Regions from separate parts of the Brevibacillus agri genome, predicted to be linked through region 1. Evidence: riboswitches for the same ligand, from Rfam matches in the RefSeq annotation. Region 1 holds a riboswitch; each other region holds the start of a gene.
The links. Region 1 has a riboswitch for thiamine pyrophosphate ahead of thiO (glycine oxidase ThiO). Riboswitches for the same ligand answer to the same signal wherever they lie in the genome.
Positions count from the first base shown of each region.

Region 2: it holds a riboswitch for thiamine pyrophosphate, as region 1 does, so the genes downstream of both, thiS (sulfur carrier protein ThiS) here and thiO (glycine oxidase ThiO) in region 1, are expected to answer to the same signal.
Region 3: it holds a riboswitch for thiamine pyrophosphate, as region 1 does, so the genes downstream of both, thiC (phosphomethylpyrimidine synthase ThiC) here and thiO (glycine oxidase ThiO) in region 1, are expected to answer to the same signal.

Region 1 is NZ_CP026363.1:4,944,018-4,948,459, reverse strand. It holds gene BA6348_RS24290 (efflux RND transporter periplasmic adaptor subunit) at 1-559, opposite strand, end outside; partial or broken gene BA6348_RS24285 (glucose-6-phosphate isomerase) at 757-2,106, shown strand; gene BA6348_RS27890 (excisionase family DNA-binding protein) at 2,128-2,346, shown strand; TPP riboswitch at 2,426-2,541, shown strand; gene thiO (glycine oxidase ThiO) at 2,698-3,834, shown strand; gene BA6348_RS24275 (LSm family protein) at 3,915-4,442, shown strand, end outside.
Region 2 is NZ_CP026363.1:2,918,721-2,923,162, reverse strand. It holds gene tenA (thiaminase II) at 1-453, opposite strand, end outside; gene BA6348_RS14700 (acetylornithine deacetylase) at 462-1,757, opposite strand; gene BA6348_RS14695 (thiazole synthase) at 1,750-2,520, opposite strand; gene thiS (sulfur carrier protein ThiS) at 2,526-2,729, opposite strand; TPP riboswitch at 2,940-3,050, opposite strand; gene kapB (kinase-associated lipoprotein KapB) at 3,092-3,475, opposite strand; gene BA6348_RS14680 (alanyl-tRNA editing protein) at 3,547-4,442, opposite strand, start outside.
Region 3 is NZ_CP026363.1:2,569,645-2,574,086, reverse strand. It holds gene ku (non-homologous end joining protein Ku) at 1-719, shown strand, start outside; gene BA6348_RS12890 (cation diffusion facilitator family transporter) at 861-1,742, opposite strand; TPP riboswitch at 1,996-2,106, shown strand; gene thiC (phosphomethylpyrimidine synthase ThiC) at 2,258-4,009, shown strand; gene BA6348_RS26710 (hypothetical protein) at 4,031-4,201, shown strand; gene BA6348_RS12880 (DUF1904 family protein) at 4,348-4,442, opposite strand, start outside.

The DNA.
Region 1 (4,442 bases):
GGGCAAACTGTTGCTTCGTGACATTCAGGGAAGACTGGGCGTTGTCCAAAACAGATTTGGCCTTGTCCAACTCTTGCTGCGTGGAAGCCCCCGAAGCGAACAGTTGCTGGATCCGATCGTACTCGCGTTTGGCTGCGTCGTATTCGCGCTGGGCCTGATTGACCCGCTCGCGCTCCTGCGCCACTTCTTCCGGCTCTGCCCCGATCTGGGCTTTTGCCAGATTGGCTTTGGCTACTTCCATTTGCGCTTCCAGATCAAGCAGTCTGCCGTCGACATCCGAGGTGTCGATTTTTGCGATGACCTGGCCTTTCTTGACCTTGTCGCCTTCCTTCACCACAAACTCGCGCAAGGTTCCGGTTACGTTGGCATACTGCTTTTGCTTGTCCTCTACCGTGACGATCCCCGAGGTCAAAATTTTGCTCTCCAGGACTGACTTGGTCGGAGCCCCGATGTTTACCGGCATGCCCATGGCTTGCTGAGAGCCCATCATGTTGATTCCGACGAAGCCCGCACCGAGCAGGACGACCACGGAACCGATGATCCACCACCGTTTTTTCATGTTCATTTCTCCTTGCTGTTAGGAACCGTATTATTTCTTTGCTCGGTGAAGTCTTACGCCAGGTCTGGAAAAAGGTAACACTTGTGGCGAATTGTTCACGATTTGCTCACATTTTGTGATGTTTTGACGGAAAGCAACTTTCTGGCTTTTGGCGTGATAAGATAAGAAAATAGATGACGTTCCTTGGGAGGGGAGCCATGAACCAAGCGATTCGATTTGATTACTCTAATGCACGCGCCTTTGTGAGACAGCATGAGTGGGAGCAGCTTGCCCCGGCGATCGGGCAGGCGCATGAGATGTTGCACAAAAGAACGGGTCCAGGCAGAGACTATCTCGGTTGGGTTGATTGGCCGCAGAGGTACGACCGCGCTGAATTTGAGCGGATTCGCCAGGCGGCGGCGCGTATCCAGGCTGATTCGGATGTGCTTTTGGTAATTGGAATCGGGGGTTCATATTTAGGGGCGAAAGCTGTACTGGACATTTTGGGCCACAGCTTTTACAATTTGCTGCCGAAGTCGAAGCGGCGTTTTCCGGAAATTTATTTTGTCGGGAACAATATCAGCCCGGTTTATATCTCTCATCTGATGGACGTGCTCGAAGGAAAAGACGTGTCCATCAATGTCATCTCGAAGTCGGGCACGACGACAGAGCCCGCGATCGCTTTTCGGCTGCTGCGCACCTGGCTGGAGAACAAGTACGGCCGCGAGCAGGCGAAGAAGCGCATCTATGTTACGACGGACAAAACGCGCGGCGCCTTAAAAAGACTCGCGGAGGACGAAGGGTACGAAAGCTTCGTCATTCCGGACGATATCGGCGGACGTTTTTCCGTCCTGACCGCAGTCGGACTGTTGCCAATCGCAGTGAGCGGGGCCGATCTGGACGCGCTGATGAAGGGCGCGCAAGACGCGAGCGAGCGCTACATGGTCATGGATTTGTACGAAAATCCGTGCTACCAGTATGCGGCGATTCGCAATGCGCTGTACCGCAAAGGTAAAACCGTGGAGCTTCTGGTCAGCTACGAGCCGCAGTTCCGCTTTTTCGCGGAGTGGTGGAAGCAGCTTTTCGGGGAGTCGGAAGGAAAAGACGGCAAAGGAATTTTTCCCGCGTCAGCCGAGTTTTCCACGGACCTGCACTCGTTGGGGCAGTACATACAGGACGGCATGCGGCAGTTGTTTGAAACGGTTGTTACGGTCAACAAGCCCGCCGTCGACGTGACCGTGCAGGAGGACCCGCTCGATGTGGACGGGTTGAACTTCCTGTCCGGCAAGCGGATGGGGTTTGTCAATAAAAAGGCTTTCGAGGGAACGGTACTGGCCCATGTAGATGGCGGCGTACCGAACCTGCTTGTGGAGATGCCAGAGGCGACAGCGTACCATCTCGGCGCCCTGATCTACTTTTTTGAAAAGGCGTGCGGGATCAGCGGCTATTTGCTAGGGGTCAACCCGTTCGATCAGCCCGGGGTGGAGGCGTACAAGGCCAACATGTTCGCCCTTCTGGGAAAACCTGGATTCGAGCAGCAGAAAGCGGAACTGGAGGCAAGATTGCGCGAGAACAAGACGTATTTGACTGTGGAGGAGACAGCGGCGTATTTGGAGCTTCCTGAAACGTTTATTTTGGAAAAAATTCATCAGGGCAAAATCCGCGCTCTCCACGACGGCAACGAGTACATCATCAACAAGGAGCAGTTCAATCACCATCTGGAGGAAATGCGCAAGCTTCGCGAGTTCGAGGAAGCGGCGCGTCACGAGACGGTTCCGGAAAGCTACGATGTGAAAGACGAGGATTAAGCTGAGGATGAAAGCGCAGACCATCTTGTCAGATCGCGCCCAAGAGGACTATACTTGGTGGGTGAACGAAAATAAAAGATCAAGCAACTCGGGGAGTCCTTCATGCGGGGCTGAGAGGATGGAAGCAACGACCGTCGACCCATTGCACCTGATCCGGATCATGCCGGCGCAGGGATACGGTTGCCGGCAAACAGCGCTTTTTTATTTGGTTACGATGCGTATGAAGCCCGCCTTTTCCTGCGAAGGAGAAGGTGGTTTTTTTCATTTTGTCGACTGCGCCAGGGGCTTTTGGCTACAACGGCGCTTTCGAACGGCCCCGAAGAGATTACAACAAGCGAGGAGAGAGAAAAATTGAGCGATTGTCTCGTAGTGGGTGGAGGAATTATCGGATTAAGTCTGGCTTATGAGTTGTCACGAAGAGGAAGGAGCGTCACGCTGGTCGAGCAGGGAGAATGGGGCGGACAGGCGTCTTCTGCGGCGGCGGGGATGCTCGCGCCGTTGAAGGAGTTTACGGCCCCAGGCCCGATGCTCGATCTGGGCATGACTTCGCTGGCCTATTACCCGCAGTGGGCGGCCGAGCTGGAAGAGTTTACCGGAGGAGACGTCCAGCTCAGCCTGGAAGGGCTGCTGACGGTCGCGCTCAACGATGACGAGCAGGCACAGCTTTTGGCGAAGTACCATTGGCAAAAAGAAGCGGGGCACAGCGTCCACCTTTTGACGGAGCGGCAGCAACTGGCTGAGGTGGAGCCGCTTTTGACCGAGCAGGCGCAGGCAGCCATCTACTCTCCGTACGAAGGGCATATCAACAACCGCATGCTGCTGCGCGCTCTGGTGACAGCATGCCGGCTGCAAGGCGTCGCGTTGCACGCAGGCTGTGTCGTGAGCGGCATCGCGGTAAAAGGCGGCCGGGTAGTCGGCGTGGAGAGTTCGCTTGGACCGCTGCGGGCGGAGCAAACGATCATCACGTCAGGCGCGTGGGCGGGCATCATGCTGGAAATGCTCGGCGTTTCGATTCCCGTTCGCCCGGTTCGCGGCCAGATCGCGGCGGTATCCTCCGCAGGCATCCCGCTTCGCACCGTCATTTTTGGCACCTCCGGCTACATCACGCCGAAGAAGGACGGGAAAATCGTCATCGGCGCGACAGAAGACGAAAGCGGCTTTCAGCGCGAAGTTACAATGGCGGGCTTGGCCAGCATCCTGAACGGAGTCATGCCGTACGTCCCGGCCTTGCACGGCGCTGCTTTTCTGGAGGCGTGGGGCGGACTGCGGCCAGCTACCGCAGATGGCAAGCCGCTGCTTGGTCCCGTGCCCGGCTGGGACGGGCTTTCGATTGCCGGAGGGCACTTCCGCAACGGCATCTTGCTGTCCCCGGCTACCGCGAAATGGATGGCCGACTACCTGGAAAAAGGCGAGACAGAGCGTCTGACGCCGTTTTTGCCATCCCGCTTTTTGGCAAAAACAGACGAAACGTCGAACAAAATGGGCTAGTCCGAACTGCAAACCCGGTACACCTCCCCATGGGCACCTGTATATGGTAATAAAGAAACACCAGAAGGGGAGGAGTTTCCATGCAGTCTGAAAAAAACCTGTACCAGGCTGACGTCCAGACGGTCAGTCTGATAAAGGATATGCGTGAAAATGTGCACAACATATGCAAAGAACACGTCGAGAAAAAGGTGCGCATTGAAGCGATTGACGGCCAGATTTTTGAAGGCGTGATCGTGGACTTTGACGATCAGAATGTATATGTGGAAGTGGACGATCCCGATGCAGAGGAAGACGACTACGAGTTCGAAGAGGTAGCCAGCCGCAAATCGCATGGAGACTGGGGCATGTACCCGGACTGGACTCCCTACGGCTATCCATATGGCGGATACCAGCCGTTTGGCGATGTCAGTCCGCTTGGCAGCAGCAGCCAGCCGAATCGGCCTCCTGCTGGTCAAGTCAGCCCTTACGCGGACGATTGCTATCCATACGCTCCGATCAGCCCATTCGGCAGCCCGAACCAGCCGTATGGGCAGGTAAGTCCGTTCGGCAGCCCGAATCAGCCGTTTGGGCAGGTAAGCCCGTTCGGCAGTCCGGGTCAACCGTATGGG
Region 2 (4,442 bases), 2.0 Mb from region 1:
TTCTACCTGCGCCAGCCGCTTGCCGATCTCCCAGTAGCTCCACGTGCACGGTAAAAGCGCGCTGACCAGCTCTGCCAGCGAGCCTTGGTGCGCGACTCGCAGCATGTAGCTGGTGTAGCCCAGCATGACAAAGGACGGCTCGGTCGCTTCCAGCTCCTCGCGGGAAATGCCGAAGCGCGCCGCATACTGGCGGTGCAGCTCCATCTCCATGTTGAGCGTCGATTCCTGCAGGGCGGCGAACCGGGCGCTCGTCTCCAGATCGTAGGCCTTCACGCTGGCGAGCGCGAACATTTTGGCGTAATCGATCAGGTAGATGTAGTCTTGCTTCATGTAAAATTTGAACGACTCTACAGGCAACGTGCCGTCACCAAGGCCGGTTACAAATGGATGCTGGTGAACGCGCTCCCAGATCGGGGCGACGCTGCGTAACAAACGGTCTGTAAAGGTTGCCATGCTTTTTTTCACTCCTTCGCTTCCTTTGGCGTGTTGCACCAGTTCGCGATAAAACGGGCCATAATCTGGGCAAACCGGACAAGCTGGTCAGGATCAATCGACTCATCGACGGCATGGGCGTGCTTCAGCTCGCCCGGGCCGAACAGTACGGCGGGAATGCCTGCGTGCGCGAACCAGCCCGCATCTGTGACGGTAGGAGACATGTCCACCACAGGGGCCTCGCCCAGCTCGCTCTCATAGGCGGCTTGCAACTGCGCCAAAGCCGGATGCTCCGTGTCCAGCTCCAGGGACGGGAAAATTTCTCCGCGCTCCTCGATCATGGAGCGACCGCCCCAGCGAAACACAGGAGGATGGTCGCGCAGCCACAAATCGGCCGCCGCTGCGCGTCCGACATGGTCCTCGATCTCGCGAATGATCTGTTCGTATGATTCGTTCGGATAAAAGTGAACCGTAATCCAGAGCGCGCAGCGATCCGCAATAAACGCAGCATGGCGTCCTCCCTCGATCACGGCAGGGTTGATCGTATTGCTGCCAGCCGCAAAGCCGGGGTACGCCTTCATCACAGCCCAGTCGCGTTCCAGCTCCTGCAGCGCCGTAATGATTTTCGCCATTTTTTCAATCGCAGACGCGCCGCGCACGCCGCCTCCGGCATGGATCGTTCTCGCCCGCATCCCGTCGTGCAAGGTCGTCGGACTCTCAATCGTGATCCAGCCGGTAATCACGCCGCCCTGCCCTTGCATGTGCAGGTTGCTCGTGTCGACGACGATGGCGTAGTCCGCCTGGTAGCCGCGTTCGAGCGCGACCAGCGTCCCGGCTTCGCCCGCTTCCTCGCCGATTACCGATTGGAACAGCAAATCGCCTGCCAGCTCGACGCCGTGCTCGCGCAGCATCTGGATGGCGAACAGGCTCGCAGCCAGTCCACCTTTCATGTCTGCTACACCGCGTCCGTACAGCCGTCCGTCTGTGCCACGCGTCAAGGAAAACGGCGGATACGTCCAACTCGCATCGTCGCCCACTTCCGCAACGTCGATGTGCCCGTTGATAATCAAGCTGTTCGCCTGGGCAGAAGCGCTGCCCGGCAGTCGGCCGACGACGTTGTCGTCGCCGGGGTAGACGGTCCAGCGGTCGACCTCAAAGCCGATGGCCGCGAGCCGATGGGCGAGTACCGTTTGCGCCGCGTCGCTGTTTCGCGCTGGCGGACTTACAGTCGGATGGGAAACGAGCTCTGCCAGGAGGGCAAACAACTCTTCTTTGCGCCTGGCAATCGATTCTACCGCTTCTGTCAGTCGGTTCACGCTACTCAATCATCCCTTCGGTCGGACTGCTCGCCGACGCGTAGCGCTTTTTCGCAATCCGTCCCGCGAGGAAGCCTTTGCGCCCCGCTTCCACGCCGAGCTTCATCGCTTCGGCCATCAGCACCGGATTGTCCGCGAGCGCGACTGCCGTATTCAGCAGCACGCCGTCAGCGCCCAGCTCCATCGCTTTCGCGCAATCGGCTGGCGAACCGATGCCTGCATCCACAATAATCGGTACTTTCGCGTCCTCGATGATGAAGCGGAGGTTGTTTTCGTTCACGATGCCTTGTCCGGAGCCAATCGGGGACGCGCCCGGCATGACGGCATGCACGCCCACTTCCTGCAAACGCTTGGCGAGAATCGGATCGTCGTTGGTGTAGGTCAGCACGATGAAGCCTTCTTCGACCAGTATTTTCGACGCTTCCAGCGTGCCGATCGGGTCAGGCAGCAGCGTTTTCGGGTCGCCGATGACCTCCACCTTAATCATATCGCACAAGCCGGATGCTTTCGCCAGACGGGCGATACGCACCGCTTCCTCTGCCGTATAGGCTCCCGCTGTGTTCGGCAGCAGGGTGAATTTTTTCAGGTCGAGCTGTTCCAAAAAGTTCGGCTCTTGCGGATTTTCCAAATTGAGCCGGCGAATCGCAAACGTCAAAATTTCTGCTTCCGACACCTCGACTGCTTTTCCTTGCGTTTCCAAATCTGCGAATTTTCCGGTCCCGAGCAAGAGGCGGGAGCGAAACTCGTAAGGGCCAATTTTCCATGTATCCATGCTGGTCATCCTCCTCCGACAAAATGAACGATTTCGATGCGGTCTCCGTCTGCAATCGGCGTTTGTTCATACTGGGAGCGGTCGATGATCTTTCCGTTGCGCTCCACGACGACAATCTTCTCTTGCAGGGAATACGAAGCGAGCAAGGCGCGGACTGTGTTGATCTCAGCCGACAGCTCTGCTGTTTTTCCGTTCAGCACAACAACCATTGTATTCCTCCTTCTTGATGGCACCTGTCGAGGGACGAAAAAACGGCCTCCCTCGCTTGCCGGAAGTCACCCCAGTCAAACGGTGGAAGCCGTATATGTATCCCATCGGACAGATGGAAGAAAAAAACCATCCGCCGTGGGATGGTTGAGTTGATCTCATCATCTGGTAGCAGCATTCCGGCAAATACGCCGCAACTGCCGCACCGTGAAATCGATTCATATACCTCTTCCTCCGCTGGCATGACCCAGGTCAGGTTCAACGGTCAGTAACACGCTCGTTACAATCTCAGCCGACGATGCTCGGCCCCCGTTTGGTAGTAAACCTATGAAATTGTCGTACGTTCGAGTATTACAGTACCATTCTATTTCGTGTTTGTAAAGGTTTCCTTGTACATCGCTTCCAGTTCAACCAGGCAGCGCTCGGACCAGGCCGCCATTTTTTTCAGCTTCTCCATTTCCCGCTCCATCGCTTTGCGCACGGACTCCTTGTAGTCCGGCACTTCGCCGTTGTAGCGGATGACGGATGCGGCCGGGGTCATGAATTTTTCCTGGTAGGAGAGCGCTGGGCGCTGGTGGAACAGCGGCACATCCACCTCGTAGGACGTATGCAGGTCGCCCTGCTGCGGGTATTTCGTCACCGCCAGCACCTTGACCAACAGCTTCGTATCGTGAATTTCCAGCACTTCCGCGATATATTCTCCTGTCCGCTGCGTCACGCGAACTTTATCGCCGGGGTTCCAAAACATCGTCGTTTCCTCCTCGCATCATCCATCATGGTAGGGGCCAGGCGTGAACGGCCTTGCCCACAGCTAGTCCGTCAGGCCAGCGACTGGGCAAGCAGCTTGCGGGCGTGCGCCAACACTTCGTCCGCAGCAGGCGCTGGTTGACCGCCGCCCTGCGCCATCGCCGGATTGCCGCCGCCTTTTCCGGCAATCAACGGCAGCGTCTCCTTGATAAGCTGGTTGACGGCGACGTTCACGTCCTGCCCCCGCGCAAACACAAGCTGGGTCTTCTCGTCAGTCGCTGCGGCCAGCAAGCATACGACGTCCGGCGCCTCCGCGACTGCGAGCTGGGCGTACTGCTGCAGTTGCTGGATCGTTTTGTCCGGGAAAACTTGCGCGATGACACGCACAGTTCCCACTTGCTCTGCCACGCCAAGCTGCTTTCGGACTTCGCCTTCCAGCAGTTGCTTTTCGGCGTCGGCGAGCCTTGCTTTCAAGCTGTCCCGTTCGGCCAGTACGCGCTCTGCCTGCGCGATCAGCTCCGCCTCGCTGGTCGCAAACCGCTTCGCCAGCTCGCGCACAGCCGCCTGCTTGCGCGTGTAATCCCGCAAAGCCCGCAAGCCGCAGATGAACTCCAGCCGGATGTTTCCGCGATGGCGCTCCCAGCCGAGAATTTTAATCATGCCCACTTCGCCCGTGCGCGCAGGATGTGTGCCGCCGCACGGATTGTAGTCGTACTCGGGGATGATGACGACGCGGACATTTTCCGTGACCGTCGGCTGTTTTTTCAGCGGCAACGTAGCCAGCTCCTCGTCGTCGACAAACCGGGCGATGATCGGATGGTTTTCCAGCACGACCTGGTTGGCCCGCTGCTCGACTGCTTCCCACAAATCCGCTGTCAGCTCATCCAGGCGCACGTCGATCGTCACGCGTTCTTTTCCCAAATGAAACGCGACCGTCTCCGCCCGCGCGACTTCCAGAAACGCGGCGG
Region 3 (4,442 bases), 2.4 Mb from region 1:
GCGCCATTGAAATTCTCGACTTCGTGGACTTGTCGGAGATCGACCCGGTTTACTTTGACAAAAGCTACTTCCTGTCTCCGCAAGATACGGGAGAAAAGGCGTATGCGCTGCTGCGCGCCGCCATGGAGCAGACCGGAAAGATCGCCGTCGCCCAGGTGACGATGCGCAATCGGCAAAGTCTCGCCGTCATTCGGCTGTACGAGCATTGCATCATGCTGGAAACGATTTTTTACCCGGACGAGGTGCGCCCGGTCAGTCAAGTGCCCGCCTTGCCGGAGGCTACTGTCCCGCTCGCGGAAAACGAACTGAAAATGGCGACAGAGCTGATCGGCAACATGACCGTTCCGTTCGATCCCGCCAAGTACACCGACGAATACCGCGTCGAGTTGCAAAAAATGATCGAGAAAAAGCTGGAGGGCCAGGAGATCGCCACCGCTCCGACGGTTGCGCGCACGAATGTGATCGACCTGATGCAAGCTTTGAAGGAAAGCCTGGCCTCGACAGCAGGCACTACGGGCAGTCCCGTGAAGCTTGCGCCGGAGCTTGCGCCGGAGCCTGCCCCGGCAGCCGCGAAGCCGAAAGCAGGGCGCAAACGGGCCGCTTCTGCGGAGAAAGCGGACAAGACAACCTCCCCTGCCAAAGAAGCGGTGGGGAAACCGAGTCCCGGTCCGACCTCGACAACGAAAACGCTTCGCCGCAAAAAAGCCACTCCTGTGTAAAGCGGCGTTGGAACAGTTGGTGGTGCGGTGCGAAGCCATAAGCAGAACACTTGGCTTGCGCGCAGCCATTGGCGACGCCTTAGCCTTACCGGATAACGTCTGCGCAAAAAAACCTGCCCCATTTGCGGACAGGTTTTTTGCTTATCTTTTTGCGAGCTGTTGTTCCGGTTCGATATGAATGTGAACCGTATTGATTTTGTGCACACGTTTCATCCGTTCTTCGATATTTTCGGTGATGGTGTGGCTTTCTACTACGTTCAACTGCGGATCGACGTGGATCACGACGTCAACGAGCACGCTGCTGCCGTGATAACGCGCCTTGATGTCGCTGATCGCTTTCACCCCGGAAATGGAGAAGATCGTCTCCTTCAGCTCCTCCAGTTGCCCCTCATCGAAGCCATCTGTTAAGCGATGCGTCGCCTCCCGGAAAATATCCCACGCCGTCTTCAGGATAATCACCCCGACCACGAGCGCTGCCAGCGGGTCGAGCCAATGCAGTTGGAACTGCGCGCCCGCCACTCCGACAAACGTCCCGATGCTGACGAAGGCATCCGAGCGGTTGTCGGCAGCGGCCGCGAGCAACGCCTGGCTGTTCGTTTTCACGGCGAGTTGGTGATTGTACCGATAGACCCCGAGCATAATGACCGCAGTCGCCAGCGCCGTCCAGCCTGCCAACAAGTCGGGAGCAGTGTGGTTTGTATCAAACAGCGTCGGAATCGCTCCGGTAATGACCTCCAGCCCGACAAACAGCATGATGAACGACGCGACCAGGGCAGAGATCGTCTCCGCGCGAAAATGGCCGTACGGATGGTCGCGATCCGGCGGCTTGCGGGCAATGCGCAGCCCGATCAGCACGGCAATCGACGCCACCACGTCCGTCGAGTTGTTCAGCCCGTCCGCCATTAACGCTGCCGAGCCTGTCAGCACCGCAACCCCTATTTTTAACGCCGAGCAGAAAATATAGGCGATAATGCTGACCCACGCACCCCGCTCTCCTTGCTTCAGATCCGAATATACATTCACACTCCATCACCTCAAAAAATCTCAATCGCCCTATTCGCCCAAAGCCTTAGAACAGAACGTATAAAAGCAGTTTCTCGTTTTTTCGAATTTCATCGTACCAGACGCAATTCGTGTGGGTCTACAGAAACAGTTTTAGTCCGATTCATGAGTATAGAGGGGGGGAAAATGTGTTGCCCTGTGGCAATTTTTGTTGGAAACTTTTTCTTGCCAAGCACGGCTGTTCTCCGGTATCCTAATCTTGCAACGACAACCAAAAACAAGCACGGGAGCTTGGAAATCACCAGGCTGAGAGGATGGTACTGTGCCATCGACCGTTGAACCTGAACTGGGTAATGCCAGCGGAGGAATGTCCATATGACAGATTAGCGACGCGTATCTTTTTTTCGGATACCCGTCTCTTCTCTACTCTCGCGTCTGGCGTCGCATGTTCCCATGTGGCGTTTTTTCGCGACGGGCCTCTTTCGCCTCCCTACAAGGTTCGCTCTTTCGTGCAACCAAGCCAAGGAGGTTTTTTTATGTCATCCATTTCATCTTTTCCCGGAAGCCGCAAAGTATACGAGGTAGGCAGCCGCCCCGACATTCGCGTGCCGATGCGCGAAATTGCGCTATCGCCTACCGAGGGGCTGTACGGCACCACACCAAACCCGCCGTTGCGCGTGTACGACACAAGCGGCGAATACACGGCCGAAGGTTATGTCGCCGACATCAACAAAGGGCTGCCGCTCGTGCGCCAGCGCTGGATCGAGGAGCGCGACGATACGGAGAGCTATGCCGGCCGCGAGCCAAAGCCTGTGGACGACGGAATCCGCAACGCCGACAGCGCAGGGAAGATGCCCGCTTTCCCGCGCGAAGGCTATCAGCCGAGACGGGCGAAGCCAGGCAAGACGGTCACCCAGCTTCACTACGCCCGCCGTCACATCATCACGCCGGAGATGGAGTACATCGCCATCCGCGAAGGCGTCACGCCGGAGTTCGTCCGGGCTGAGGTGGCGGCAGGCCGCGCGATCATTCCCGCCAATATCAATCATCCGGAAGCGGAGCCGATGATTATCGGCCGGAATTTTCACGTCAAGGTCAACGCCAACATCGGCACTTCTGCCGTCAGCTCCTCAATGGAAGAAGAAGTCGAAAAAATGATCTGGTCGGTGCGCTGGGGCGCGGACACGATCATGGACTTGTCGACCGGAAAGCACATCCACACGACGCGCGAGTGGATCATCCGCAACAGCCCGGTGCCTGTCGGAACCGTACCGATTTACCAGGCGCTTGAAAAAGTGAACGGCAAAGCGGAGGATTTGACCTGGGAAGTCTACCGGGACACGCTGATTGAACAGGCAGAGCAAGGCGTCGATTATTTCACCATTCACGCCGGCGTCCTGCTCCGCTACATTCCGCTGACCGCGAAGCGCGTGACCGGAATCGTCTCGCGCGGCGGCTCCATTCTGGCTGCGTGGTGTCTCGCCCATCACGAGGAAAACTTTTTGTACACGCATTTCGAAGAGATTTGCGAGATTCTCAAGGCGTATGACATCAGCGTGTCACTTGGAGACGGCTTGCGCCCCGGCTCGATTGCAGATGCGAATGACGAGGCCCAGTTTGCCGAACTAGAGACACTCGGCGAGCTGACGAAAATCGCCTGGAAGCACGACGTGCAGGTGATGATTGAAGGACCCGGCCACGTCCCGATGCACCTCATTCGCGAAAACATGGACAAACAACTAGCGATTTGCCACGAGGCGCCTTTTTATACGCTCGGGCCGTTGACGACAGACATCGCGCCCGGCTACGACCACATCACCTCGGCGATCGGCGCCGCGATGATCGGCTGGTTTGGCACCGCGATGCTCTGCTACGTCACGCCCAAGGAGCATCTCGGCCTGCCGAACAAGGAAGACGTGCGCAACGGTCTCATCGCCTATAAAATCGCCGCTCATGCAGCGGATTTGGCCAAAGGCCACCCGCGAGCAAAACAGCGCGACGACGCTTTGTCCAAAGCCCGCTTCGAGTTTCGCTGGAACGACCAGTTCAACCTGTCTCTCGACCCCGAGCGCGCCCGCGAATACCACGATGAGACGCTGCCTGCCGAAGCAGCGAAGTCCGCGCATTTTTGCTCGATGTGCGGCCCGAAATTTTGCAGCATGAAAATCTCGCACGACATCCGCCACCAGGCCCAGGAGCAGGAGCGGATCGAGCCTGCCGCCATCGCAGCGGGCCTGCAAGAAAAAGCCCGCGAATTTCGCGAGCAAGGAAGTCAACTGTACAAATAAGCGCCCGGAGGTGGCAGACGATTGAATGATGTGTTGCAATTGCGAAAAGAGATCGCGCGCCTGGAGGTTGACCTTGAACGTCTGAAGCGCCAACTGGCCCATTTGCAAAAAGCGTGCGCGCATGAGTTCGTCGAGACCCCCCTCGCCCGCACCTGTGCCAAATGCTTGCAAACGGAAAGCCTCTATTATTAGACAGCTTCCCTGCCACACCTAGGAAAGTTGGCTGCGCCAATGGCTCGGCCCCAGCCTTAATTGCCCCTTGTACTGGATAAGCAGCTTATGCACAAAAAAGACCGCCATCCTCGACAGTGGGATGGCGGTCTTTTCACCTGCTCGCTTCAGCCTGAGACTTTGACTTGCAAAGGAAGCCCTTCCTTATAATACAGCTCGGGCGACAGCAGGATAAAGAAAATATGGACGTTCTGGAAACCTT